Regions from separate parts of the Pseudoxanthomonas sp. CCNWLY206-1 genome, predicted to be linked through region 3. Evidence: predicted binding sites of a transcription regulator. Region 3 holds the regulator's gene; each other region holds the start of a gene.
The links. The regulator FliA, encoded in region 3, starts transcription of late flagellar genes. The targets are predictions, from matches to a motif close to TAAAGTTTNNCNNNCNNNGGCCGATAA.
Positions count from the first base shown of each region.

Region 1 (3,673 bases), on a different contig from region 3:
GGCCATTGAGGCCTTCGATCATGATCCGGAAATCATGCTGGAAATGCTGTTCGTCGCCGCGCACCGTGAAGTCGCCTTTGGCGGCGGCTTCGACCAAGTGGCGGATCTCGCTGCTGATCGCTTGGAGATTGGCCTTGGTCGCGTCCATTGCCTCGGTGATCTTGGCTTTCTCACCCGGCAGGCGGTCCATATCCACCGACAGGTCGCCGATGGCGTAGCGCTGCATGACTTCCACCGCGCGCATCTTCACCGCGATATGCGCGGCAACCAGTGAGTTGGTGTCGCGCACCATGCGGCCGTAGTCGCCGGGGAATGCGTTGTCGTCCATCCGATAGCTGATCTGGCCGGCGTCGTGATGCTTCGCCATTTCGCTCTGGGCATCTATCACCGAACGCAGCTGCGACTGCATGCGCTGCATGGAGCCTAGCAACAGGCCCACCTCGTCGCGGCGGCTGGAGTCGATACTGTCATCCAGCTTGCCCGCGGAAACGTTGTTGGCGACGCGCACGGCTTCGCTGACGGGCTTGATGATGGAACGGGCGATCAGCCAGCACAGCAGCATCGCCGACAGCAACACCAACACGCCGGCGATGATCAACGCCCGGCTGAAGCTCCATGCCTTGGCGGCGATGTTGTCGGTGTATTCGCCGGTACCGATCACCCAGCCCCACGGCTGATGGAAGCCCACATAGGAAATCTTCTGCACGGAACCATCGGTGCCCGGCTTGGGCCAGGTGTAATCCAGGAAGCCGCCACCGCCAGCGTGCGCCAGCTTCACCATCTCGACGAAGATCTTCTTGCCGTCGGTGCTGGTGGAGCCGTTAAGGTCCTTGCCATTCAAGGCGGTCTGGTGCGGATGCATCAGCATGGTGGGGTGTTCGTCGTTCACCCACAGATAATCGCTGCCGCCTTTGCTGCGCAAAGATTCGATCACGGCCAGGGCTTCGCGCTTGGCGTCTTCCTCGGCCATCGTCCCGGCCTTGGCCAACGCGTGGTAGCGCTCGACCACCGTCAAGGCGGCGCCGACACGCAGCTGGAGCTTGTCGCGCTCGTTCTGCAGCAGTTCGCTGTGATTGCGTTTGGCGGTAACCAGGCAAAGCGCGATGATGCCGGTGGCCAGTACGGCCAGCATCAGGAGGAATTTGCGTTGCAAAGATAGGTCGCTGAAGCGCAGCGATCGGGTGTTGTACTTCATGGGCTATGTCCGGGAGTCGAGTCGATTCGCAGGCGGATAGTCCCGTCGACGCGGTTTCCACCGCCTGCTCGACAGATATCGACCCGACCGGCGAAATATTCATGACTATTTAGTCGTAGGGGAGTCGAAGCGAGGCGATATGCGCCGTCGACACGCTTCTCGTAGAGCGGAGCTTGCTCCGCCGCTCTTTCGCGGAACGTCACGAAGAGCAGCGGAGCAAGCTCCGCTCTACGTCGGGTGTCACGGCCCGTAGGCCGCCTTTCGTAGCGCCGAGCTCGCTCGGCTGCTCTTCAACCCGCGCCCGCAAACGGAAACAGCACAGAAGCCAAGGCAGCGGAGCAAGCTCCGCTCTACGTCGGGTGTCACGGCCGGTAGGCCGCCTTTCGTAGAGCCGAGCTTGCTCGGCTGCTCTTCAACCCGCGCCCGCAAACGGAAACAGCAACAGAAGCCAAGGCAGCGGAGCAAGCTCCGCTCTACGTCGGGTGTTACGGCCGGTAGGCCGCTTTTGGTAGAGCCGAGCTTGCTCGGCTGCTCTTCAACCCGCGTTCGGAAACGGAAACAGCACAGAAGCCAAGGCAGCGGAGCAAGCTCCGCTCTACGGGAAAGGCGAAGAGCAGCGATGCGGTTTAGGCGGCGATGTCTTCCAATTCCTGCGGGTTCAGGTCGGCGGCGCTGTTGATCAGCGTCTCGATGTCCAGCAGGATCAGCATCCGGTCATCGACGGTGCCGATGCCGGAGATGAAGCGGGTATCCACATTGGCGCCGAATTCCGGCGTCGGACGGATCTGTTCCTGGCTCAATGGGATCACATCGGAGACGCTGTCGACCACGATGCCGACCACACGGTCGTCCACGTTCAACACGATCATCACGGTGAACGCATCGTAGCGCGCCTCTTTCAAGCGCAGTTTCAACCGCAGGTCGATCACCGGCACGATGGTGCCACGCAGATTGATGACGCCCTTGATGTAGTCCGGCGCGTCCGGCAACCGGGTGACAGCGTCGTAGCCGCGGATTTCCTGCACTTTCAGGATGTCCACGCCGTAATGCTCTTCGCCCAGGGTGAAGCTGAGGAACTCGTCGGCGGCGGCCGCGGCGTTGCTGTTCTTGTCGCTCATTCGATTGGCTCCTATGGCGGCCGATGGATTCTCCCGCCAGGTGGCGGGCGGCACCGGGGAAGGCGGTACCTGTCGTTGTCTACATCGGCCGGGCGGGGGGATTCTTTAGTGGTTCCAGCGCGAATGGGTACCTTGTGGGAGCATCGACTTTCATCCAACACCACGCTCACGGGCGCTGCGCTGGCGGTCCAGGCGGAAGATGTAGCGCTGGATCAGTACGTCGGCACCGCGGGGCAGGGAAGTGAACTGGCAACCCGCACGCCAGGTTTCGGTGCCGTTTTGATTGAGCTGGCGGAACAGGTTCCGGACCGACAACTGCATGGGAATGGGATCGACATCCGGAAGCCGCAGCAGGCAGTCATCCAGGTCGCGATACGGTTTGAACAGCGGATGGCCTTGCGGTACCACCACCGCAATGCCGCCGCCGCTGATGTCCAGTACGCGCAGGTCGGTGAATTCGGGACCGGTGCGGGATTGTGGCGCTGGAATACTGCAGGTCACCGGTTCCGCGACCGGCACCTGCAACCGGTAGAACTCGCGCCGCTGCAGCTTCAAGACGCGATCGGGTATATCCGCCCGGAACGCGACCTGTCCTTCGAACAGGATGGGCGACAGCCCCGTCAGGCGGAACTGGACGTGGATGCGGTCCAACTGCGAAACGCAGGTCAGGTGATGGGCATGGGTCACGCCACGATTGATGGCGTCGTTGGCACTGCCGTCGATCAACAAGCTGCCTTCGTCGGGCGAAACGCTGATCAGGGCGGTGGGAAAGGTGTGGTTGCGGGGTGAAATGTAGGCGCTGATAAGGGCGCGTTTGTCGATCAACGACTGCAATACCAGCCCAATCTCCCGCGCGGTGCGCAAGAGGTATTTTTCCTCTTCGTCGTACCGTGCGGGTTGAAGCTGGATGGAGTCGTTGTTTTCGGACATGCGCTCTTCGACTGCTGGTGGGTGCCGCGGGCAACTCTCTCCGTTCTTCCTGCATGCCGGCCACGGGAGTTCCGGCTGAATTTCTATATCGAACTCCGTCACGGAATCTTTAGCGGCGGATCGAAAGAGCTCGCGGCGGGACGCCGCTCCTACCAGAGACAACGTTCCGCTTTTGTAGGAGCGCCGTCTCGGCGCGAGCTCTTCCTGTCAGATCGTGTTAAAGGCGAAGAGCTCGCGGCGGGACGCCGCTCCTACCAAGGACAACGTTCCGCTTTTGTAGGAGCGCCGTCTCGGCGCGAGCTCTTCTGTCAGATCGGGTTAAAGGCGAAGAGCTCGCGGCGGGACGCCGCTCCTACAAGGGCAAATCTTAGAACTCCTGCCAGTCGCCTTCGGCTAGCGCCGGTTCCGGGTGCCGGGTGGGGGCGCGGGT
Region 1 covers NZ_JBDKXI010000013.1:320-3,992, forward strand. Annotated here, with positions in the region: partial or broken gene AADW18_RS19505 (cache domain-containing protein) at 1-1,195, opposite strand, end outside; gene AADW18_RS19510 (chemotaxis protein CheW) at 1,822-2,313, opposite strand; gene AADW18_RS19515 (flagellar brake protein) at 2,464-3,243, opposite strand.
Region 1: AADW18_RS19510 (chemotaxis protein CheW) is a predicted target of FliA. The motif match lies at 2,395-2,421, and genes of this name have one in related genera.

Region 2 (12,678 bases), on a different contig from region 3:
TTCCACCACGTTGACGTTGGAGCCCTCCAGCGCGCCCTGCACGACGCTGCCCAGGCCGTTGAGGCCGGGCGTGCCGTTCTGAGCGGGACCCGATGCGGTAGTTTCCACGTACAGGTTTTCGCCCTTGGCTTGCAGGCCCGACGGATTGACGAAATCAGTGAGCGTCAACGCGCCGATTTCCAATGCTTGCCCTTCGCCGGCCATGGTCACGCTGATGGTGCCGTCGTTGCCGATGGTCATCGACTGCGCGCCTTCCGGCACCTGGATGCCGGGCTGCACGGGATAGCCGCTGTTGGTGACCAGTTCGCCCTGGGCGTTGATCTGGAAAGAGCCGTCGCGCGTGTAGGCGGGCGTGCCGTCAGGCAGCAGCACTTCGAAAAAGCCGCGGCCGTTGACCATCACGTCAAGCGAGCGGCCGGTCTGCTGCGGATTGCCTTGCTGGAAGTCCTTGGATGTCGACACCACGCGCACGCCGGTGCCTAGTTGCAGGCCGGACGGCAGCTGCGTCTGCTGCGACGTCGAACCGCCCGGCTGACGTACCTGCTGATACAGCAGATCCTCGAAGCTGGCGCGATCGCGCTTGAAGCCGGTGGTGTTGGTGTTCGCCAAGTTATTGGAGACCACCGACATGCGCGTCTGCTGCGCATCCAGCCCGGTCTTGGCGACCCAGAGTGCTTGATTCATTGGTGGCTCCTGTGTGGTGAAGCGGTGGGGAATGACGGTGAGCAGCTTTGCTTTCTCAGCAGCAAGTCCTGTGCCAAAGGGATGGGCGGAATTCCGGCGCTGGAAGTCCCGCTTAACCACCCAGCCTCAGCAAACTGTTCGACGACTGCGCCATCTCATCGCCGCTGCGAATCACCTTGACCTGCATCTCGAATTGACGCTGCAGCTGGATCATCTGCACGAGTGCGCCGGCGGCGTCGACATTGCTGCCTTCCAGCACGCCGACGGTCAGGTTGTTGCCGTTGGCTTGTGCGGGCGGGGTCTGCGGGTCGACGGGGCGCATCAGGCCATCGGCGCCGCGGGCGAGCTGCTGCGGGGCCGCATCGACGATCCGCATCCGTCCCACGACCGCCATCGTCTGCGGACCTTCACCTTGCGGGATGATCGAAACGGTGCCGTCGGCGCCGATATCGATGGACTGCGCCGGTGGCACGGCGATGGGATTGCCGTTGTCGTCCAGCACCGGGCGGCCGCTGGCGGTCACTAACTGACCATTGGGCGTCACGCTGAGTTCGCCATTGCGCGTATAGGCCTGGCTGCCGTCCGCGGCCTGCACCGCCAACCAGCGGTTCTGCTGCAGCGAAACGTCCAGCGAACGCCCGGTAGCCATCTGCGAACCGGTACGCGAATCGAAACCCGGATCGATCAGCATCGCGTCCACGCGCGACGGGAAACCTTCGCCTTGGATGCGGAAAGCCTCAGTGCCGGCCAGCGCTGCCTTGAAGCCCTTGGTATCCACATTGGCCAAGTTGTGCGACACCGTGCCTTGCGCCTGCAGAGAAGCGCGGGCGCCGGTCATGGCGACGTAGAGTGCTTTGTCCATGGGGTTTATCCGTGAGTTTGATGGTCGGCAAGGAAAGGAGCAGGTGACGGATATTCGGTAATCGGGGTTTTGCTTTTTCCTCCCCCTTTGAAAAAGGGGGACCGAGGGAGATTTGCTGTTCGCGCGAAGAGCAAATCCCCCGGTCGCCTGCGGCGCCCACCCCTTTTTTAAAGGGGGTTCGTCCATTCCCTATTCCCCATTCCCGCTTCATCAACGAATGTTGATCACCGTCTGAGTCACCTGGTCCTGCGTCGACAGCATCTGCGAATTCGCCTGGAAATTACGCTGCGCCACGATCATGTTGACCAGTTGCTCGGTCAGGTCGACGGTGGAAGCTTCCAAGGCACCCGACGACACCTGGCCGAAATCCGATGTGCCCGGCGCACCGGTGCGCGGTTCGCCCGAGGCGAAACTGTGCGTCCAGGTGTTGTTGCCTTGCGACACCAGGCCTTGCGGGTTGGTGAAGTTGGTCAGTGCAACTTGGCCGACGGCGCGGTCCACGCCATTCGAATAGCGCGCGTACACCACGCCTTCCGGCGATACGCTGAACTCGTTGAGCTTGCCGCTGGCAAAACCATCCTGACGCTGATCGTTCTTGGCGAAGACTTCGCCGTACTGATTGGTGCCGCTGATATCCAGTGTCATGTTCAACACGCCGGCGCCGGTGGTGGGCGTGAACGGTGCCAGGGTGATCTGGCCGGTGGCCGGTGCGGTCAGCGCGCCGTTGTTATCGAATTGCACTGTGGTCGCCGCGCCCATCGAGGTGCCGTCCACGTACACGTTGACCTGCCACTCGTTGGGGTTGGGCGTCTTCACGTAGTACACCGACTGCGTGTGCGCCACACCCAGTGAGTCGTAGACGGTGACCGACGTGGTTTCGTTATAGGTGCTGCTGTCGGCCGGATTGAACGGCGTGATGGTCGGCTGCGCGGCATTGCCTGGCAGCGTCACGCCCAGGTTCACTTCCGTGGTCGGGCTGGGCGGGCTATCGGTGGTCAGCAGTTGCAGATCGACCATGCTGCCGGTGTCGAAGCCGGAATTGTCCGCGCGTGGCGGGAATACCTGCAGGCGGTAGCCGTCCGGCGTGGTGACGAAGCCGTTGGCATCGCGCTGGAAATTACCGGCGCGCGTATAGACATTGCTACCGTTGTTGCTGACGGTGAAGAAGCCTTCCTGATCGATCGCCAGGTCCAGGTAGCGGCCGGTCTGGTTGATGTCGCCCTGCGAGAACTGCTGGGCGACATTGGTCAGCCGCACGCCAGCGCCGATGCCGTTACGCAACAGACCATAACCCGTGGTGGAAAACACTTCGGCGAACTCCGCGCGCGACTCCTTGAAACCGGTGGTGCTGACGTTGGCGATGTTGTGCGAGGTGACATTGAGGTCGGCGTTGGCCGCCTTCATGCCGGAGAGCGAACTATTGAAAGCCATGAAGTACTCCTTGCGAAATGCGAGGTGAGGTGGCGTGGATGAGAGTTGACTAGGAAGCCGACTTGCCGATGCGCAGCACGTAGTCGAGCGGTGCGGTGCCGAGGCCCGGCAGGTTGAGGTACAGCCCGTCGGAACCGATCGTCACGCTTTCGACGGTGGCATCGACGTAGGTGTTGAGCGCGGTGGCGGTGCCACTGGCGTCGGTGTGAGTCGCCTTGATGGAATAAGTGCCGGCGGGCATGCGTTCGCCCTTGGCGTTCAGCCCATCCCAGGCGAAGTTCGCTTCGCCCTTGGCTTCGACATCTATTTCAATCTTCTTGACCACTACGCCACTGGCATCGGTGATCTCCACGCGCGTGGTGCCGGGGCTGGGCGCCATCACCACGCCGGTGGTGTTGCCGCTGGCGGCGAGCGCCAGTTTTTCCGAAGGAATCAATACGGCATGGCCTACCAGCGATGCGCCTTTCAGCACCTGGTCGCCCGTTAGCGCCTCACCAAAACCTTTCACAGCGGTATTGAGATCGCCAATGCCCTGTACGGTGGAAAACTGCGCCAGCTGGCCAATGAACTCGCTGTTGGACAGCGGCTTCAACGGATCCTGATGCTTCAGCTGTTCGGTCATCAAGCGCATGAAATCCGCTTGGCCGAGGGTCTCGGGCTTCTTGGCCGCCGGGGTGTTGGTGGTCGTGTTGGAAAGAAGATCGCTGGGGATGGTGGTCATGGGCGGTGTCCGGACATTAGTTGGGGCCTGTTAACGCGTCAGCGGCCCATCGACAGCGTGGCCAGCGCCAGTTCCTTGGCGGTGTTCAACACTTCCACGCCGGCCTGATAACCGCGCGAGGCTGAAATCAGATTCACCATCTGTGCCACCGGATCCACATCCGGCGCATAGACATAACCGTCGGCGTCGGCCATCGGATGTCCGGGTTCGTAGCGTTTGATTGGAGGTGCGTCGCTCTGCGAGATTTCCTTGACCTGCACCGATGTCAGCGAGCCGTCTTGAGACAATTGACGCGCCTGGAATATGGGTTCGATGGGCTTGTAGACCGCTTCCGGCGAGGAGGCGATGGAGTCGGCGTTGGACAGGTTGCTGGCGATGGTGTTCAACCGCACGGACTGCGCTTGCAGCGCGGAACCGGCGATATCGAAGATAGGAAGATTGCTCATGATGTCGCCCCTTATTGGCCGGTAATGGCGGTCAGCATGGTCCGCACCTTGGATTCGATGAAACTCAATGAGGCGCGGTATTCCAGGGCGGCGCGGCCGTAGGCGGCGCGCTCGGTGTCGGCGTCGACGGTGTTGCCATCCAGGCTGGGTTGCACGCCGGCGCGTTCGAAAATCTGGCTGAGCCCTTGCAGCCCGGACAGATGCTGCTCGTTGGTGATGTCCAGCGGCTCGGCGGCCTTGGATGCCTTCTCCAAGGCAGCCTGGAAGTCGATGTCCTTGGCCTTGTAGTTAGGCGTGTCGGCGTTGCTCAGATTGCTGGCGATCAGCTGCATGCGCTGCTCACGCAGCGGCAGGGCGGCCGCATGGACACCTAGATAAGAGGAAATCGGGTTGGACATGGCACGCTCCGGCAAACCGTTGCCAGGGGCGCTGCAAGGCTTGTGCCAGAGGTGGCGGGAAGCGGGCCATGTCTGCGAAGCCGGTGATGCAAAAGCTCCGCACCCGTGGGCGCTCCCGCCAGAAGCGTTGTTGCGGCTATTCGCTATCGCCTGCCGTTGCGACGGCCTCATTGCGATCGAGTGCCGGTGCCATCGCGAGGCGCGGGCCCACCCTAATGCGGATTTTGGTGCGTCAGGCTGCTGCAATCACCTGATGGAGTCGGTGCAATACATGTTCAGCCAACTCATGCGGGCTGTACTTGGCCACGAAGGCGTTGGCGCCCACGCGTTCCACCATGGCATTGTTGAAAACGCCCGACAGGGAGGTATGCAGCAGCACGTACAGGTTGGCTAAGCCGGGGTGGCGACGGATTTCCGTCGTCAGGGTGTAGCCGTCCATCGCCGGCATCTCAATATCCGAAATCACCATCGCATAGCGCTCGGCGGGGTTCTCGCCGCCGGCGTGTATCTGCAAGAGATGGTCCAGCGCCTGGCGGCCATCGGAAAGCAGGGTCGCGGTAACGCCCAGTTGTTCCAGCACGCTACGGATCTGCGAACGCGCCACGCGTGAATCGTCCACCACCAATACCTGCAGTTGCGGGGCGTCGCTGGGCAGCGCCATCTCTGGCGCCAGCGGAGCATCCATGCGTGCCTGCGAGATATCCGCCAGCACGCTTTCGACGTCGATCACCTGGATCAACTCGCCCTGGAAACGCGTCACCGCGGTGAGATAGCTGCTTTCGGCGCCGAGTTCCGGTGGTGGATGGATGTCTTCCACCGCGATATTGACGATGCGTTCCACGCCGCTGACCAGGAACCCCTGCACGGAGCGGTTGAATTCGGTGACCACCAGGTAATTGGGTGCGTGCGCCGGGTCGGGATCGCGTTCCGGGTGGCGGATGCTCAAGCCCAGGTCGAGCACCGGAATGGAGCGCCCGCGCACGTCCGCTACGCCGGTGAACTCAGCAGGCAAGCCGGGCAGTTGGAACAGGGGCGGACGGCGCAGGACCTCCTGCACCTTGAAGACGTTGACGCCAAAAAGCTGACGCCCGCCCAGGCGGAACAGGAGCAGGGCGAGCCGGTTGTGGCCGGCCAGACGGGTCCGCTGGTCGATGCGGTTGAGCAGGTCTTCAGTCATGGACGGGATATCGGCTGTCGGCGGTGGCACTTGAGGCCAACGGCGATGGGGAGGGGGATTTGAGGAGGCGTCGAACGCTTTTGCTGTTGTAGGAGCGGCGTCCCGCCGCGAGCTCTTCAGCTTTATCGCGATCTGCCACCGAGAGCTCGCGGCGAGACGCCGCTCCTACAGCAGCAAGGGTTCAACGGCGAAAACAGCAAGGGCTCAACGGCGAAGAGCACTGACTCTGGTACGCCGCTTGCATCCTCTTTCGCCAATGAACCGACAGAGACCGCCCATGCTGCGTTTTGCGATTGCCTTGGCCGGGCTGTTGATGGCGTTCGCCGTTGCAGCGGTGGATTTCCAATCGGTGGATTCGATCAAGACCGCCGTGCTGGGTGCGCTGACGCCGGGGGCCGAGGCAGAAGCGACGCTTGATCCCGCTTTACGGTTGCCGCGCTGCCAGGAAGCGCTCAGTGCACGCGTCAACGGCTCCAACTCGGTGGAGGTCAGCTGTCCGCAGGCCGCGGGCTGGCGATTGTTCGTGCCGGTTCGCATTCGCCGCAGCCAGACGGTCCTCGTGTTGAGCCGGGGCGTGGGCGCCGGGCAACCGATCACTGCCGATGCTTTCGTCACTGAGACCCGCGACGCCAGTCGCATCGTGGGTGCGGCGATCGCCGATCCCGCGCAGGCGGTGGGGCAGGTGGCACGACGTACACTTTCGGCGGGCACGGTGCTGAGCTCCGGTGATCTGGTCGCGCCGCGCCTGATTCGCCGTGGCGACAACGTCGCGCTGGTTTCCCGCCGTGGCGGGTTGGAAGTGCGAATGGCCGGGAAGGCCCTGGGCGATGCTGGCGAGAACGAGCGGGTGATGGTGGAAAACCTCTCATCCCGTCGCGTGGTCCAAGGTACCGTCGGCCCCGGCGGCGACATCTGGGTGAGTCGATAAACATGCTCGACTTCTCGAGCATGGCCCTCTCGAACATGGCCCTAAAGTTCTTTCCCCTGGCGCCGATACCGGATGTGGGTGGAAAGGGCTGCAGTACTCCGCAGCGTTATTGTGAAATTGTGCGATCGGTCACTAAAGGTTCCGCCACCGTCGCCGATAACCTCAATGAATCCCGTTACAGGCAATAGGTAGAACTCCTTATGAGCCAGAAAATCGAAGGCACACCTCCGGCCGCTCTCCGTAGCACCGGGCCCGTGGGAGGTCGCGTGGCGACTTCCGGTGCCGACCGTTCGCGGCCGGTGGAAGCCAGTGAAGGCGGCGACAGCCTGCGCCTGACCGGTGAAGCGTCCAGCCTGCAAGCCATGCAGCGTGAGCTGTCCTCGGCTTCGGCCGTCGACACCGCCCGTGTGCAGTCCATCCGCGAAGCACTGCAAGCCGGTACCTACAAAGTCAATGCGGAAGCGATTGCCGACCGCATGCTCGACCTGGAAAGCAAGCTGGGCGCATGAGCGCGGTCCTGGACCAGTCGCTGGATCGCCTGGCCGCCGCCCTCGATGAGGAGCGACGCGCGATCCTGGAGCACGACGTGGAAGCGCTGATCCGTTCCACCCAGGAAAAGCTCGAGTCTTTGCGCTCGATCGAAAAACTTGCACCCTCTGCCGTGCCGGCCGATTTCGAATCGCGACTGTCCGCGTTGGCCGAGGCCAACCACGCCAATGGCGCACTGCTGGCCCGCCGCCGCCGCGAGGTCAACTGGGCGCTGCGCCACCTGGGCCGCAGTGAAAGCGCCGGGGCCTACGATGCCCATGGCCAGACCAATACCATGAAGGCCACGCGGCCGCTTGCGGTCGTCTGAAAGCAAAAGCAAATCCCCCTCAGTCCCCCTTTAAAAAAAGGGGGAGGCAAAGCAACAGCCTTTCGGCTCCCGGCTCCCGGCTCCCGATTCCCGATTCCCGATTCCCGATTCCCGATTCCCGATTCCTCCCGGCCCAGCGTCAAAAACGCGACGCCGTCGCTTGCCGCGCCTGAAGCGGTTGCGGATACTGCCGCTTCGGCAAGCAGCGTCAATCCACAGGCACACTCGTGAGCGTCCCCCTTCCCCATCCCGCGGCCAGCGACCGTCTAGCGGACAGTCCGTCGTTCGAGGACATGCGGGCGCTTAGCGAGCTGATGGACGATGGTGTGCTGCTGTGCCAGGGCATGAGGCGCCCGTTGCACGCCAATTCCGCCGCCCGCGCACTGGTGCCTGACGCCGATGAACCGCTGCAGGCGTTGGTGGACCTGATCCCCGCGCAAGCCCGGCTGGTCGCCCGGCAGACCGGCAGCTGGAACGGCGACCTGGCTTTCGACGATGGCCGCATCCTGCAGGTGCGGGTCTATCTGCACCAGACGGCCGCCGGCGGTTACTGCCTGGTGCTGTTCCATGACGTGAGCGAAGCGCACGCGCGTCAGCAGGAACTCCAACGGCGCCATGCGCAGCTGCGCCAAACCCTGGTGCGCCTGGCCGGCACCCAGGAACAGCTGCTGCAGTCGGAGAAGATGGCATCGATCGGTCAGTTGGCCGCCGGTGTCGCGCACGAAATCAATAATCCCATCGGCTATGTGCATTCGAATCTGGGTTCGTTGCAGGAATATCTGCACAGCCTGTTTTCGTTGATCGAGATGTACGAACGCGCGCTGCGTGCGCCCGATCCCAAGGCGCTGCTGCCGGAGATCGACGACATGCGTGCGCGCTACGACATCGACTTCATCAGCGGCGATCTGCCGCAGCTGATGGCCGAATCCCGGGAAGGCATTGAGCGGGTGACGCAGATCGTCCGCAATCTCAAGGACTTCTCTTATTCCGGACGCGAAGATTCGTGGAAATCGACCGACCTGCACGCAGGCCTGGATTCCACCATCAACATCATCTGGAACGAGCTGAAGTACAAGGTCACCCTGGAAAAGCGCTACGGCAAGCTGCCGCTCGTGCAATGCCTGCCGTCCGAGCTCAACCAGGTGTTCATGAACATCCTGCTCAACGCCGGCCACGCCATCAAGGAGCGCGGCAAGATCACGCTGACTACCGGTGCGGCGGCGGATGAAGTCTGGCTGGAAATCGAGGACACCGGCGACGGTATTCCGGAAGACATCCAGCAACGCATCTTCGACCCGTTCTTCACCACCAAACCGGTGGGCAGCGGCACGGGTCTGGGTCTGTCGATTTCCTACGGCATCGTCAAGAAGCACAACGGTCGCATCGAGGTGCGCAGCACTCCAGGCGAAGGCTCGTGCTTCCGTATTACCTTGCCGATCCGGCAGCCTGGCCGTAGCGACGTTTGAAGCTTAGTCGCCTTGTTCCCATGTAGGAGCGACGTAAGTCGCGATGGGGCTTCACCGGTAGAGCCCCATCGCGACTCACGTCGCTCCCACACGTTGCGGTTTTCGGTCGCCGTTGAATTTCTCGCGCGATTCGAGATGCCGCTTTGCACGGCCAGCGACTTACGTCGCTCCTACAAGGAAGCATCGAAATAATCCAGTTTCTTCGCCCGCGGCAGCTTCTTAAGTTCCCACTCCGCACGCGCAGCGGCGCTGTGGTCGGGATATGCCTTGCTGGCCAACAGACGCACAGGCGGATTGGCGCGGGTGTACTTGGCGCCGGTGCCGTTGACGTGTGCCTGATATCGCGCTTCAACATCAACGGCGATGCCGGCGTAGTACGCGCCGCCGCGGCACTCGATCAAGTACAGGTACCAGGCCTTCATGGTTTTCATCGCGAGCGCAGCAGGATCGTGGACAGGTTCTCAGCCAAGCGTGCGGTGATGGGGTTGGTTCTCGTAGGCGGTGAACGCCTGGCGGATGTGTTCGCGCAGATCGTCGTCGCTCCAGGGTTTGGTCAGGAAGCGATAGATCTCTCCGCGGTTGATCGCTTCGGTCACGGTCGCCAGGTCGGTGTAGCCCGACAGCACCAGGCGGACTGTATCCGGATACAGCATGCGCACGCGGCCCAGGAACTCGGTGCCGCTCATGTCGGACATGCGCTGATCGGACAGGATGACCTGCACGTGGTTGGTGGCCAGCAGCTCGAATGCGTCGTTGACGTTGCTGGCGGCCAGGATGCGATACCCATCGCGGCGGAATAGCCGCACCAGCGAACGCAGGATGTTTTCTTCGTCGTCCAGCAGCAGCAACGTGCGGTCTGGCTTGGTGGCGGCGAAAGCCTGCGTGCGCAGGTAGCGGCGGCGCAGCACCGCGCCGGCTTCTTCGGCCGACATCGGCTCGCCGAACAGATGGCCTTGGAACATGTCGCATTGATTGCGCCGCAAAAAGCCCAGCTGCACGTCGTTTTCCACGCCGTGCGCGATGACCTTCATGCCCAGCTGATGGCCCATGGCGATGATGGCGCAAGTGATCGCGACCTCGCGATTGCTGGTCGGCACACCTTTGACGAAGCTGCGGTCGATCTTGATCTTGTCCACCGAAAAACGGATCAGCGAGTCCAGGTTGGAGTCGCCCATGCCGAAATCGTCCAGGGTCAACCGCACGCCTTCGCGGTGCAGGTTGGCCAGCGTGCGATGGACAAGATTGGTGTCATTGGCCAGCGCGTTCTGGCGTACTTCCAGCACTACCATCTGCGATGGAATGCCGGCCTCCTGCATGGCTTCCAGCACCTCGGCGACGAAGCTGGGGCGCAACAGTTGCAGCGTGGAGACGTTGACCGCGATCTCGAAATCGTCGAAGCCCCAATCGCGCCAGACGCGCGCCTGCTGGAAGGCTTTCTTCAGCACCCAGTCGCCGATCTGCACGATCACGCCCAGCTTTTCGGCCATGTGCATGAAGCGTTCCGGCACCAGCATGCCCAGCCCGGGCGAATACCAGCGCAGCAGTGCTTCCATGCCGACTACACGGCCGTCATGGGCGTTGATCTGCGGCTGGTACAGCAGGCGCAGTTCGTCGTTGGCGATGGCGTTGACGATCTGGCGGGCGATGATGCTGTCGCTGCGTCCGCTGACCGTCGCGCCCTGGCGGTACAGGCGCACCAGGTTCATGCCTTCATGCTTGGCCTGATCGACCGCGCTTTCGGCGCGATGCAGCAGCTCCGTGGCGGTGTCGGCGTGTTCCGGGCACAGGGCGATGCCAATCGTGCCGGTGAGGAACAGCGTGTAGGGCAGCACCGACATCGGCAGTTCGATCTGCTCGCGCAGGTAATCGCCAAAGTTTTCCGGCGATAGCGTGGTCAGCGTACGCGGCGCGGCCACCACGAATTCGTCGCTGCCATGACGCCACAGGTGCACGTCAGGTCCCACCACCTGCCGTAGCCGCTCGGCGATCAAGGCCATGGCCTGGTCGCCCACTTCCACGCCCATGTTTTCGTTGACCGAACGGAAGTGATCGATATCGATGTAGAGCAGCATCAACGGCGTGCCGCCACCGACAGCGGCCTCGACCATCCGGTTCAGCCCAGGTTCGCCGGCGCCCAGTCGCGGTAGGTGGCTCGGCAGGGGAGTTTGCGGATTCAATGTGGGATGGATCAATGTGGAGTGGACAAATGCGGATCGGGGAAGGGCGGTTCAGTCAGCGGGAGCGTGAACAGGCGTGACGGCTTCCGGCGGCATATCCGGCAGCGCATAGGGTAGGCGAAGTTCGAAGCGGATACCTACGCCGGGCAAGACGTCGATGCCCAGATCGCCATGCACGGCCGTCGCCCATGTACGCAACAGCCGCGTATCCGGGGCAGGCTGATCAGGAGCAGGCTGATCAAGCTCCAGCCGTAAGCGCAGATTGTCTTCCTCGTCCCGCAGTTGCAGGAAGATGTGCGATGGGGAACCGGTGGCGGCAGCTTGCCGCAGCAACTGCTGGATGATGCGAAAGCCGGTCAGTTCGATTTCCGCCGCGGGCCGCTGTGGCAGCGCGTCGATGTCCAGCGCCACGCGCGCGGGCGAGGTTGCCGACAGTCGCTCGGCTTCAGCGCGCAATGCGGCTTCCAGCCCCAGGCTTTCGAGTTGCGGCGGGTGGAGCAGGGCATGCAGATCCCGCAGTTGCGCCACGGTGTCATCGGCGATGCGGATGATTTCCAGCAGGTCTTCACGGCGCTGGGTCGCGTCGGCTTCATCCAGGGTCAGGTGGGCCGACATCTTGATGGCGGATACCGCCTGGCCGATCTGGTTGTGCAGTGCCCGAGCGGCGGTGTGGCGGTCGGCTTCGTGCAGTATGGATAGTTGGCGCAGGCAGACGTGCCATTCCAACTCGTGCAGGGATCCGTCCGGCGAGGGCAGTCCAGGGGAAGAGGATGGAGTTCCAGGCAACGGCGAAGTCATCGTGGAGCAGTCGTCTCGCGGGCAGGCGGTCTCAGTATGCCAGCCAAGCCAGACGACGCGTGAAACGTAGACGATGTGGTTTGCCGGGGGCGGTCTTTGCTGTTGTGGGAGCGGCGTCCCGCCGCGAGCTCTTCGCTGCTATCGCTATCTGACAGCAAAAGCTCGCGGCGGGACGCCGCTCCTACAAGGGCAAAAACATTAAGGGCAAAAACATAAAGGCAAAAAATACAAGGACAAAACAGGGCAACAAAAAAGGCCGGGGCAGCCGCCCCCGCGGCTGCCCCGGCCCCGGTACCGTCAGAACAACTCGACCGTACCTGCACCCATGTTCTGTTGTGCGACGGGCTTGTGCGGCGGGCGTTCCCATTCGCCGCGCTGGTCGCGCAGGCGGTTGCCGACATGGCGCAATGCGGACAGCAGTTCGTGATCCACGGTGCCGCCGCTGCGGTTCAGCAGTTCTTGCAGTGCGACCGCTTCGCGGTTGATGGCGGTCAGGCGGTCCAGATGAGTTACCGCGCTGCCCAGCGATTGCGTGGCGATATCTTCGAACTGCAAGGCGCGAACCGCTTCGGCGACGCTGGCATCGATGGCGTGGCCGCACTGCGATATTTCGCGCATGCCGTCGCCCAGCGAGGCGTTGATGGCCGCGACCTGGTTCAGCATGTTCGCCGCTTCGCCGCGCGCTTCGCGGGAACGGTCCAGATCGCGCGAAGCCATGTGCGAAACCGTGTCGC
Region 2 covers NZ_JBDKXI010000009.1:7,046-19,723, reverse strand. Annotated here, with positions in the region: gene flgG (flagellar basal-body rod protein FlgG) at 1-684, opposite strand, end outside; gene AADW18_RS17955 (flagellar basal body rod protein FlgF) at 797-1,546, opposite strand; gene flgE (flagellar hook protein FlgE) at 1,757-2,977, opposite strand; gene AADW18_RS17945 (flagellar hook capping FlgD N-terminal domain-containing protein) at 3,027-3,698, opposite strand; gene flgC (flagellar basal body rod protein FlgC) at 3,737-4,144, opposite strand; gene flgB (flagellar basal body rod protein FlgB) at 4,156-4,542, opposite strand; gene AADW18_RS17930 (chemotaxis protein) at 4,775-5,719, opposite strand; gene flgA (flagellar basal body P-ring formation chaperone FlgA) at 5,997-6,647, shown strand; gene flgM (flagellar biosynthesis anti-sigma factor FlgM) at 6,848-7,156, shown strand; gene AADW18_RS17915 (flagellar protein FlgN) at 7,153-7,503, shown strand; gene AADW18_RS17910 (ATP-binding protein) at 7,797-8,969, shown strand; gene AADW18_RS17905 (GIY-YIG nuclease family protein) at 9,140-9,400, opposite strand; gene AADW18_RS17900 (EAL domain-containing protein) at 9,431-11,077, opposite strand; gene AADW18_RS17895 (histidine kinase) at 11,198-11,944, opposite strand; gene AADW18_RS17890 (methyl-accepting chemotaxis protein) at 12,242-12,678, opposite strand, start outside.
Region 2: AADW18_RS17930 (chemotaxis protein) is a predicted target of FliA. The motif match lies at 5,727-5,753, and genes of this name have one in related genera.

Region 3 (12,678 bases):
TTTTCCGCTTCTCGCTCTTCCGTTTCTCTATTCCCGTTTCCCCATTCCCGGCTCTTCCCATGACTCCCGAACTCGCACTAACCGAACTACGCGGTGGCCTTGAAATCGCCTTATGGGTCGGTGGTCCTTTGCTGCTGGTCGTGCTGGTGGTCGGCGTGGTGATCGGCGTGATCCAGGCCGCGACGCAGTTGAACGAACCCACCATCGCCTTCGTCGCCAAAGCCGTCGCGTTGACAGCGGCACTGTTCGCGACCGGCAGTTTCCTGCTGGGCACTTTGGTGGAATACACCACGCAGTTGTTTCAGCGGTTGCCGCATTTGATTGGCTGAAGGGCTGGGAATGGGGAATGGGGAATCGGAAAGCATGGATCGACCTCCTCGATACGCCGCCATGAAGTGCTGCCGCCCGCGCGAGGGTGACAGCTGCCAGGCTTTTCCCATTCCCTATTCCCCATTCCCTATTCCCCGCCCCTGATGGATTCCGCCACCCAAATCGTCATCGACGGCCAGCAAGCGTTCGGCATGATCAATGCCCTGCTCTGGACGTTGCTGCGTACCGGCGCGCTGTTGATGGCGGCGCCATTGATTGGCACGCGCGCAGTGTCGGTACGGGTACGGGTGATCATTGCAGGTGCGTTGTCGATGGCGTTGACACCGCTCCTGCCCGCGCCGCCGGCGCAGATCGTGTTCGATGCGGCTACCGTGCTGAACGTCGCGCGCGAACTGGCGGTCGGTGCCAGCATGGGTTTCATGCTGCGGCTGGCTTTCGAAGCCGGCGCCATGGCCGGCGAGCTGGTGTCTCAGGGCACCGGCCTGGCCTTCGCACAAATGTCCGATCCCCTGCGCGGCGTCAACTCCGGTGTGGTCGGCCAATGGTTCTATCTGGCATTCGGCTTGTTGTTCTTCACCTTCAATGGCCATCTCGCCATGGTGGCGCTGCTGGTGGACAGCTATAAGTCGTTGCCCATCGGCCATTCGTTGCCCGACGTGGCCGCGATGCTGGAAGTCGCGCCGGTATTTTTTACGCAAATACTGAGAGCGGCGGTGAGTTTGGCGCTGCCAGTGATGGTGGCGATGCTCGCGGTCAATCTCGCATTCGGTGTGTTGGGACGCGCGGCACCGGCGTTGAATCCCATCCAATTAGGCCTGCCAACTGCGCTTCTGCTGGGGCTTTTCCTGCTGGCGCTGCTGGCTGGAGAATTGGGCCCACCGGTGCAACGTATCTTTAATCTTTCCTTTGATGCCGCGCGAAACATCACAAGCTGAGGTATGGTGAGCAACAGGCGGAATTGTGATTTCACATAAATGCATTTACAAATGCAGTATGCGCAATGGGGTGTTCGTCATGGACAACGAAGCAGAGCGATACAGGTTCGCGCCACAAGCGCTTCCCGTTCGGTGACCAGGGAGAGGACTTAACATGCTGCGCACTTCACATATAAAACGACGCACTAGCCATGAAACTCGCGAAGCGGTGTTGACGGCGGCGCGCAAACTGTTCTTCACCAAGGGCTTCGACGAAACGACGCTGATGGACCTGGGGCACGCGACCGGCCTCAGCGCTCGTGGCGTCATCCTCCATTTCGAAACCAAGGCCGACATCATCGCCACCTTGTTGATCCGCGACTACGGTACGCGCAGGCCGCCGGTACTCACCAAGGGACGCAGCCACGCCCAGCGCATCCTGGACTACTACCTGTGGGTGGCGCGCGAGGATGCCGCCACGTTCATCGCATTTCCAGCGCTATGGGCCGTTTCCGCACGTTGGTCCACCGAAATGGAAGCGGACGTCAACGCCGCTCTGCGCGGCATGCGCGAGCCGGTCCGCCAGGAACTGACACGCGGCATCGAGGACGGCCAGTTCCGTCCGGTCGATATCAATCACGCCGATGAGTTGCTGTGGCAGAGCTACCAGTTCGGGCTGCGGGCGGTGGCGGTGACCGGCGGCACCCCAGCGCTGGCGGTTCCGCAAGTGCACCGGACGCTGGAAGCCCTGGCGGCCTGAGGCTGGCAGCCACGCCTCAAAAAAAACGGCGGCCGATGGCCGCCGTTTTTGTTCCAGGGTCGATCCGGTTCTACTTATCCCGACCGTTGCCCTTGCCGCCACCCTTGTCCTTCTGGCCCTGGCCGTGACCCGAGTGGTCGTCTTTACCACCCTTTTCACTCTTGCCACCCTGGCTGGGCTTGCCCTGCTGACTGGGTTTGCCGCTTTGGCTGGACTTAGCGCCTTGGCTGGACTTGCCGCCCGCGGACTGCGCCGACGACGACTTGCCTTTGGAACCGCCCTGCCCTTTGCCCGGACCATGCTTGGACCAGTCCACGCGTACCTGTTGATCGACCCTGACCGGATAACCCCAGCGGTCGTAAGTGGAGGCCGTGCCGCGCTTCAGATCGTGGAACGCCGCCGAGCCGGGCTTGATGCCCATGCGCTTGGCCAGGTTGCCCCAGCCTTGACCCGGGTTACGGTCATATTCGCGGACCACGTTGAGGCATGGAATGCCCAGCACGTGCGCGATGGAACAGGCAAAGTACACGTCGGCCGGAGACCAACGGCGTTCGTCCAGCAACTCGACGACCAGCGAGCGTGGCGCCCCGTAGTAACCCGTCATCTCACCGATGAAAGGGTCGCGGTAATGACGCCCATAGTCATTTATCTCGACCAGGCGAGTGTCCACCCACACATCCCCGGTACGGATGTTGTAGCCCACGGTTTGCGCAAACGACGGTGCGGCCAGACCACAAGCCAATACCATCCCCAACACCACAATCTTCAAGACTTTCATGCGTAATCCTTCAATGAGCTGGGGTGGCGCAAGTGTCGGGAGCTTGCGATGAATTCCCCATGACAATTCGATGCGCATGACCGCCACGGCGTCAAAGCCGTGTGCCGCCATTCAGTTTCCGGAAACCCGGCCGATATTCCCGCTAGCAGATGATCGGTGAACTCAGGAGCGCATGCACATGTCGACGCTGGAAAGGGAGAGAACCAAGACCGCTACCAGACTTTTTCCGTGATACCGATCACCCCGCTCGCGCCACGACTGCCTACACTGGCGCATCGTCTTGTCCGCCCCTCCTTCGATCCGCCCGCTTGAACGAACCGCCTCTTCCTCCAGCGTCGACGAAGCCCGACTCACCCCGGGCGCGGGATTTCCGCCGTGACATCATCGTCCTTCTGGGGACCACGACCGGGTTGGTTATCGCTGCGTTCGCGCTGTACCGGTGGATTAGCGGGCAGCACCTGCTGGCGTTGGTGGATGCCGGTATCGCGTTGGCGGTGGCGTCACCCGCCATCTACACCTGGCGCACCGGCGACAGCCTTCGTGCCGGCCGGGTGCTGTGCGTACTCAACTCCCTTGCCTGCCTGGCCGTGTGCTGGCTGATAGGCCCTTCCGCATTTGGCTGGATCTATCTGGTACTGCTGACCAATTTCTTCATTACCGAACGGCTACCGGCACTGCTGGCAAATCTGGCCCTGACCGGCGCATTGTTGCTGATACCCGGCCTTTTCACCGATAACTTCCATGCCGTTTCGGTGGAAGTCACCGCGCTGCTCACCACCGCGTTTTCTTTCATTTTCTCCAGCCGCAACCAGGACGACCGCGTGCAGTTGCAGCAGATGGCATCGCTGGACGCACTGACCGGCGTACCCAACCGCAGGGCGATGGAGAACGTGCTGACTCGCGCCGTGGCGGACTTTCACGCGGGCCGATGCTGTTATGGACTGGTCGTGCTGGACGTGGACCGGTTCAAGGAAGTGAACGACCTATATGGACATAGCGCCGGCGACACCGCCATTGCCGACCTGGCTGCCATTTTGCGATTCGAAATGCGCAAGCAGGACCAGGTTTTCCGTTTCGGGGGCGAGGAATTCGTGGCCTTGCTGGAGCTGGACACACGCAACGATCTGGAGTCGGCCACCGAACGTTTGCGCAAGTCGGTGCGCGACTCCTTGCGCGGCCCCGGCGGCCAGATCACCATCTCGCTGGGCGCCGCGATGCTGACGGAACACGACAAGACCTGGCACGACTGGTTTTCCCGCGCCGACGCCGCCCTTTACCGCGCCAAGTCCAGTGGCCGCGACAACTACGTCATTGCCGACGATTTGTTTTGAGGAAACAAAGCGTGACACCCGACGTAGAGCGGAGCTTGCTCCGCTGCTCTTCGTGACGTTCCGCTGTGATCAGGACAGGCCGTGGTGCTCCTTGCCCCCCTTTTTAGACCGGCATGCCGCCACGGGTAAGTCGCGACGTAGATCCAAAGCGCTAGATACGGATTAACGCAGATGAACACGGATCAGAAGCATTCACTTCCTTGATCCGCTTCTTTCCGGTTAATCCGTGTCAAAAGCTTTGGATTTGTTTCCCCGGTCGCGACCCACCCGCGCCGGCGAATTCCGGAACGCTTCTTGCATCGGCTGCCCCGACCCCGTCGGAAAATCGCCATGGCAGAGCAAGACGAAAGCGGCGAACGCACAGAACAGCCCACCGAAAAACGATTGCGCGAGGCGCGCGAGCAAGGCAACGTCCCGCGATCGCGCGAACTGGCGACGGCGGCGGTGTTCGGCGCCGGCGTGCTGGCCCTGTCCGCCACGGCGCCCACACTGGCGCGCAACAGCCTGGGCTGGATGAAGGTCGCGCTGACCCCCGACATGAGCCTGCGCGGGCACCCCGACCAGCTGTTCGGCCATGCCGGCCAGTTGCTGCTCAAGTTGCTGCTGGTGATGGCGCCGTTAGCCATCGTGTGCGTGCTGGCTGGCGTGGCCGGCCCCCTGTTGATGGGTGGCCTGAAGTTTTCGCAGAAATCGCTGATGCCCGACTTCAAACGGCTCAGTCCTGCTGCGGGCCTCAAGCGCCTGTACGGCCCGGAAAGCCTGGCGGAACTGCTGAAATCGCTGCTGCGGGTGGTTTTCGTGGGCGGCGCGGCCGCGCTAACCCTGAAGCTGGGTTTGAACAAACTGCGCGCGTTGCTGGACATGCCGCTGGAAGCCGCGGCCAGCAGTGGCCTGGGCTTCACCGGCGTACTGCTGTTGTCCACCGCCGGCGCATTGGCGCTGCTGGCGGCCATCGACGCCCCGTACCAGAAGTGGAACTACACCCGCAAATTGAAGATGACGCGCCAGGAACTGCGCGACGAAATGAAGGAAAGCGAAGGCCGCCCGGAAGTGAAGGGCCGTATTCGCCAGATGCAGCACCAGCTGTCGCAGCGCCGGATGATGGAAGACGTTCCCAGCGCGGACGTGATCGTCGTCAACCCGACCCATTACGCTGTGGCGCTGAAGTACGACGGTGGCCAGATGGGTGCGCCGCGGGTGGTCGCCAAGGGCGTGGACGAAATAGCCCACCGCATCCGCGAACTCGCCGAGCAGCACCGGGTCGCTATCGTCTCGTCCCCGCCTCTGGCACGCGCCTTGTATCGCGAAGGCCAGATTGGCCGGGAAATCCCCGTGAGACTGTATTCCGCCGTTGCCCAGATCCTGTCCTACGTCTACCAGCTGCGCGCATGGCGCGGCGGCGAAGCGGCGTACCCGGACCAGCCGGTCGTTGAAGTGGATGAACAACTGGGCGCCAAGCCCGGAGGCACGATGCCTGGAGGCGCGATGCCCGGAGGCCGCGCATGAACGCCCCAGCCTCTCCCACCGCGCGAGTAATGGATCTGCTGCGGCAAGGCCTGGGCGCACCGCTGGTGGTGCTGGCCATGCTGGCGATGGTGATGGTGCCGCTGGCGCCGCCAGTGCTGGACGCGCTTTTCAGTTTCAATATCGCGATTTCGCTGGTGGTATTGCTGGCGGTGGTCTATGTACGCCGGCCGCTGGACTTCACCATCTTCCCCATCGTCCTGCTGATGACCACCATGCTGCGGCTGGCGCTGAATGTGGCGTCCACCCGCGTGGTGCTGCTGCACGGTCAGGACGGCCACGATGCGGCCGGCCAGGTCATCGCCGCCTTCGGCGAGTTCGTGGTGGGCGGCAATTTCGCGGTCGGCATGGTGGTGTTCGCCATCCTGACCATCATCAACTTCGTGGTGATCACCAAGGGCGCCGGACGCATCTCGGAAGTGTCGGCGCGCTTCATCCTGGACGCCATGCCAGGCAAGCAGATGGCGATCGACGCCGATCTCAATGCAGGCCTGCTGACCCGTGAAGAGGCCAAGGCCCGCCGCGAAGAAGTGCGCGAGGAAGCGGACTTCTACGGCGCGATGGACGGCGCCAGCAAGTTCATCCGCGGCGACGCCATCGCCGGCATCCTGATCCTGTTTATCAATCTGATCGGCGGCATGGCCATCGGCGTACTGCAGCACGGCATGCCCGCCATCGAAGCCGCCAAGGTCTACACCTTGCTGTCGATCGGCGACGGCCTGGTGGCGCAATTGCCCGCACTATTGGTTTCCTCGGCGGTGGCGATGCTGGTCACCCGCGCTTCGCGTGCGCAGGACATGGGCGGCGCCATGGTCACCCAGGTTTTCGGTCAGCACAAAGCGCTTGCCGTGGCGGCCAGTTTGATCGGCATCGTTGGCTTGGTGCCGGGCATGCCGAACGTCGTGTTTTTGACGCTGGCCGCGGTGCTGGGTTATGTCGCCTGGAAACTCTGGAAGAAAGACCAGGAAAAACAGAGCGTCAAACCCGAAGCCGCGCTGCCGGGGCCGAGCACCAGCAACCCCGCCGCTGAACTGACCTGGGACGAACTGCGCCCGGTCGATCCGCTGGGCCTGGAAGTCGGCTACCGGCTGATCCCGCTGGTCGACAAGGGCCAGGGCGGCGAACTGATGTCGCGCATCAAAGCCGTGCGTCGCAAGCTCACTCAGGATCTGGGTTTCCTCATTCCACCGGTGCACATCCGCGACAACCTGGAACTGCCTTCCAATGGTTACCGCTTGCTGGTGCATGGCGTGCCCGTCGCCACGGCGGAAATCCATCCGGACCGCGAACTGGCACTGGATCCCGGCGGCGCCTTCGCACCTATCGACGGTATTCCGGGCAAGGACCCCGCATTCGGATTGGATGCGGTATGGATCCAGCCGCATCAGCATGCAACGGCCGAATCGCTGGGCTACACGGTGGTGGACGCGGCTACGGTGGTTGCCACCCACCTTTCCCATCTGGTGCGCGAACATGCGCCGGAACTGTTGGGCCATGAAGAAGTGCAGCAGCTGCTAGCCACGCTGGGCCGCAGTGCACCCAAGCTGGTGGAAGACCTGACGCCCAAGGCGTTGCCGCTGTCCACCGTCGTGCGCGTGATGCAGAACCTGTTGAACGAACGCGTGCCGATCCGCCAGCTGCGCCGCATCGTCGAATCGCTCGTCGAACACGCACCGCACACGCCCGATCCCGCCGCACTGACCGCAGCGGTACGCAACGCGTTGGGCCGTTTCATCGTGCAGGAAATCTCCGGCATGGCGCCGGAACTACCCGTCTATACCTTGGCGCCGGCTCTGGAACGGGTCTTGCAGGACAGTACACAAGGAGCAGGCGCTGCGCTGGAACCGGGTCTGGCCGAACGGCTGCACCAGAGTCTGGCGGACTGCGTCACCAAGCAGGAAGCCAAAAGCGAACCTGCGGTGGTGCTGGTGCCAGGCGCGGTTCGCGCCGCCCTGGCAAGGCTGGTAAGGCACAGCGTTCCTTCGCTCTCGGTGCTGGCCTACAGCGAAGTACCGGAAGACAAGCGGTTGAAGTTGGTGGGAACGATTAGTTGATTTAGCACCGGGAATTGGGAATCGGGAATGGGGAATCGCAAATGCAGGTTCCCAACGCGGAGACAGATGAGATGAAACGGATACACCACTTCAACGAAACACTCGATCGAAACCGGAACCCGGTCTCGTCCATTCCCGATTCCCGTTTCCCTATTCCCGGCTTCCAACCATGAAAATCAAACGCTTCGTTGCTCCCGACATGCGCACCGCATTCGCGATGGTGCGTCAGGAACAAGGTCCGGACGCGGTCATCCTGTCCAACCGCGTCATCGACGAGGGTGTCGAGATCGTGGCGGCCACCAATTACGACGAAGCGTTGGTGCAGCGCACGTTGGAAGCGATGCGTCCGGCACCCGCAGCCGCACCCACGGCGAACGCTAACCCCGCACCGCTCCAGCACGATGCCGTCCGCGCCAGCGCAGCCCAGGTGACACGTCCGGCGCCAGTGCAGACGCACACGCCCTCGCCCGCCGAGGCCGCAGCCGACTATTTCCGTCCCAAGAATCTCGCACCCGCGTCCGCGTCGATCAGCGCGGCGCCCGCGGCGTCCCTGCTGGAACCGCATTCCTTCGCGGCCAAGTTGGCCGCCTCGATTCCGCCTGCACCGGTGGTGCCAGCGCAAGCGAGCGCACCCCAGCCGATGCTGCCTTATCCCGTGCCCGCCGCGGAAATCGCCAGCGCGCCCGCTGAGATAGCGGCGGTCGTACCTGCGGCCGCACCGGCGCAGGTCAGCGCATCACCTGCGCCCGTCAGCGCCGTCGAACCGGTGTTGACCGTCGTAGCCGACAACTCCGCCGAAGCCCGCAAGAACGACGACCAACTGGTGCAGATGCGCGCCGAGCTGGCATCGATGCGCGAGATGATCGAACGCGAAATGCATCGCCTCACCGATGAGCGCCTGCGCGGCTCGCCGGTGCGCATGCAGGCGATGGAACTGATGGAAGATTACGGCTTCGATGCCGGCATCACCCGCGACATCGCATTGCAGATTCCCGCCGATACCGAACCGCACCGCGGCCGCGGCCTGATGCTGGGCCTGCTGTCCAAGAAGCTGCCGGTTGCCGCGATCGATCCCTTGGAAGAAGGCGGCGTTGTCGCGCTGGTGGGTCCCACCGGCGCCGGCAAGACCACCACCATCGCCAAGCTGGCTGCCGCTTTCGCCGCCAAGCACAACGCTCGCGACGTAGCGCTGGTCACCACCGACACCATCCGTGTCGGCGGTCGCGAACAATTGCACAGCTACGGGCGGCAACTGGGCATCGCCGTGCACGAGGCGGACAGCGACGTCAGCCTGGCGCAAACGCTGGAACGCCTGCGCGACTACAAACTTGTCTTGATCGATACCGCAGGCCTGGGCCAGCGCGACAAGAACCTGGTCGGACAGCTCAACTGGCTGCGCTCGACCGGCACGGTGCACACCTTGCTGGTGCTGCCCGCCAATTCCCATTTCGGCGACCTGGACGAAGTGGTACGCCGCTTCAGCGGCGCCAACCCGCAAGGCGTGGTGCTGACCAAGCTGGACGAAACCGGCCGCCTTGGCAGTGCGCTTTCGGTGGTCGTCGACCATCAAATGCCGATGACCTGGGTCACCGACGGTCAACGTGTGCCGCAAGACCTGCATCGCGCCAACAGCGCGCATCTGGTGTTGCGACTGGATCAACTCAGAAGAGAAGCGGAGCAACCCGTGACGGAAGCCAGCCATGTCGCCTGACCACTTGCTGCAAACCAATCCACGCAGCACGCCACCCATCGCCGGCGCGTTCCATCCGGTTCGGGTGATCGCCGTCACCGGCGGCAAGGGCGGCGTTGGCAAGACCAACGTATCGGTGAACCTGGCGGTGTCACTGGCCGAACTCGGCAAGCGCACCCTGCTGATGGACGCCGACCTGGGTCTGGCGAACGTCGACGTGCTGCTGGGCTTGTCGCCCAAATTCACCCTGGCCGATCTGGTCGCCGGCCGCTGCACGCTGGAAGACGTGGTGGTCGAGGGACCCGACGGGTTGATGATCGTCCCGGCCTCGTCGGGATTCCGGCACATGGCGGAACTGCAACCGGCCGAACACGTTGGCTTGGTCAACGTCTTCTCGGAATTGCAACGCGCCCTGGATGTGATGGTGGTGGACACCGCCGCTGGCATTACCGACAGCGTGCTGACGTTCTGCCAGGCAGCACAGGACACCGTGGTGGTCGTGTGCGACGAACCGGCTTCCATCACCGATGCCTATGCGCTCATCAAGGTGTTGTCGCGCGAACGCGGCGTGGACCGCGTGCACGTCATCGCCAACATGGTGCGCGACCCCAACGAAGGACGGAAGCTGTACGAAAAACTGGCGCGCGTCTGCGAACGTTTCCTCGGCGACGTCGCCCTGCATTATCTGGGTGCCGTGCCTCAGGACGACTGGCTGCGCCGCGCCGTGCAGCGCCAGCAAGCGGTGGTCAAGGCCTACCCGGGCAGTCCCTCCGCACGCGCCATCAATGAAATCGCCCGCATGACCGCCCGCTGGCAGCCGCCCGCCGGCGCCCGCGGCAACGTGGAATTTTTCGTCGAGCGCATGATCAGCCGGGGCATCGCCGCATGAACACCGCCACCGCCCAATACAAAGCCGTGCAACGCAGCGCCGCCACCGATGCGGTGACGACGCACGCGGACCTGGTCCGCCGTATCGCGCATCATCTGGCGGCGCGATTGCCGGCCAGCGTGGAAGTGGACGACTTGATCCAGGCCGGCATGATCGGCCTGATCGAAGCCTCGCGCAGCTACGACGCCGAACAAGGCGCCTCGTTCGAAACCTACGCTTCGATCCGCATCCGCGGCTCCATGATCGATGAGATCCGTCGTGGCGACTGGGTTCCGCGCTCGGTGCACCGCCGCGCCCGTCAAGCGGCCGCCACCGTCCGCGAAATCGAACAGCGCACCGGCCGCGCCGCCATCGCCACCGAAGTGGCCGCGGCCATGGAAATCCCGCTGCCCGAATACCTGCGCCTGCTGGAAGACGCGGCGCGCGGCCAGGTACTGAGCCTGGAGTCGCACGTGGACGACCACGGCGAGCCGAACACCAGCAAGACCGGCGGTCCATCGCCACAGCATCTGTTGGAGCGCAGCGAGTTCCGTCAGTCACTGGTCAAGGCCATCGGCCAACTGCCCGAGCGCGAGCAGTTGGTACTGTCGATGTACTACGAGCAGGAATTGAACCTGAAGGAAATCGGCGCCGTACTCGGCGTCAGCGAATCACGCGTCTGCCAGATCCACGGCCAGGCCATGGTCCGCCTGCGTGGACGGCTGCAGGTGTTTGAAAGCGTGGATGCGGGGCTGGAAGACGAGTAAGGGTCGGCTGTGAGCGGAAAAGCTCTTGCTTTGCCTCCCCCTTTTTAAAAAAGGGGGGATGACCCGCCATTCGGCGGTTGAAAAGCACTTGAGGGGGATTTGCTTTTGCTTCGCGCCCTTGATCCTTGAAGAGCAAGAGCAAATCCCCCGTAGCCCCCTTTAAAAAAGGGGGCAAAGCGAAGCTCTTTCCGTTCCCTACTTCCCACCCTAAACATTCCCGCCCCTCGGCCGATAAACCCTCAAGACCAGCCTCAGCTTCACCGGAGCACTTCGTGACCGCTAACAAGAACATGCGCATCCTGATCGTGGACGATTTCTCGACGATGCGCCGCATCATCAAGAATCTGCTCAACGATCTGGGCTACACCAATACTTCCGAAGCCGAAGACGGCAACAGCGCCCTGACGGTCCTGGCGCAGGCCCCCTTCGATTTCGTGGTGACCGACTGGAACATGCCTGGCATGACCGGCATCGAGTTGTTGCGCGCCATCCGCGCGGATGATCGTTTCAAGGCGTTGCCGGTGTTGATGGTGACCGCCGAAGCCAAGCGCGAACAGATCATCGAAGCCGCACAGGCCGGCGTCAACGGCTACATCATCAAGCCATTCACCGCGCAAACGCTGGAAGAAAAGCTCGGCAAGATATTCGAGCGGCTGGGAGCGGCAGCCTGATGAACGCCCCTGCGGAAGTAACTGCCGCGCGCGGCGTGCTGGTGGAAAAACTCCAACATGCGCTCGATGCGCTGGAGCAAGGCGACGAAGCCGGCTGGCGGCGTGAACTGGATGCCATCGCCGCCTGGCGTACGCAGCCGATGATGCAGGGACTGGGCCGCCTGGCCCGCGAACTGGCGCAGACGCTGGGCGAACTGCCACCCGCTCACGGCAGCGAACTGGACGATGCCTGCGCACGCCTGGACCATGTCGTGGCCATGACCGAACAGGCCAGCCATAAGACACTGGACTTGGCCGAGCAATGCCGCGCGGTCGCCGATCAGCTGAAAGCCACACCGCTGAATCCCGACCAGACGCAGTTGGTCGACCAGATCCGCAACGGCCTGTCGGAAATGGCACTGGCCCAGAGCTACCAGGACCTCACCGGCCAGATCATCCGCCGCGTCGCCGGCATCGTTCGCCGTGTTCACGAGGGCTTCCACGCACTCGGCCTGCCGCCACCGGAAAAACCCAAGGGTTCAGATCTTGCCGGACCGGCCGTTGCTGGTCTGGACCGCAACGCGTTCTCGCAGGACGACGCGGATGATTTGTTGTCGGGGTTGGGGCTTTAAGGGCCGGGAACAGAGAAACGGGAATAGGGAATGGTGAAGAGCGGGTAATCCAACGTTCTCATCAGATCCTAAAGTCGTCATCCCAGCGAACGCTGGGATGACGAGCAAAAAACAATACACCGCACGGCACTGATCCAAAACACCCATCACCACCGGAATCTCCACCCTCTCCCTCATGTCCGCCGTCAGCCCCGAAATCGCCGCCGACTTCCTGATCGAAGCTCAGGAAATCCTGGATCGCCTGGGGGAACAGCTGGTCACGCTGGAACAGGACCCGAGCGACAGCCAGCAACTCAACGCGGTGTTCCGCGGCTTCCATACGCTGAAAGGCGGCGCCGGATTCCTGGCGATCCATGCCATGGTCAATCTGTGCCACGCCG
Region 3 covers NZ_JBDKXI010000010.1:11,603-24,280, reverse strand. Annotated here, with positions in the region: gene AADW18_RS19215 (flagellar biosynthetic protein FliQ) at 60-329, shown strand; gene fliR (flagellar biosynthetic protein FliR) at 474-1,265, shown strand; gene AADW18_RS19205 (TetR/AcrR family transcriptional regulator) at 1,420-2,004, shown strand; gene AADW18_RS19200 (hypothetical protein) at 2,075-2,782, opposite strand; gene AADW18_RS19195 (GGDEF domain-containing protein) at 3,091-4,113, shown strand; gene flhB (flagellar biosynthesis protein FlhB) at 4,444-5,619, shown strand; gene flhA (flagellar biosynthesis protein FlhA) at 5,616-7,691, shown strand; gene flhF (flagellar biosynthesis protein FlhF) at 7,861-9,402, shown strand; partial or broken gene AADW18_RS19175 (MinD/ParA family protein) at 9,458-10,270, shown strand; gene AADW18_RS19170 (RNA polymerase sigma factor FliA) at 10,267-11,016, shown strand; gene AADW18_RS19165 (chemotaxis response regulator CheY) at 11,307-11,687, shown strand; gene AADW18_RS19160 (protein phosphatase CheZ) at 11,687-12,298, shown strand; gene AADW18_RS19155 (chemotaxis protein CheA) at 12,474-12,678, shown strand, end outside.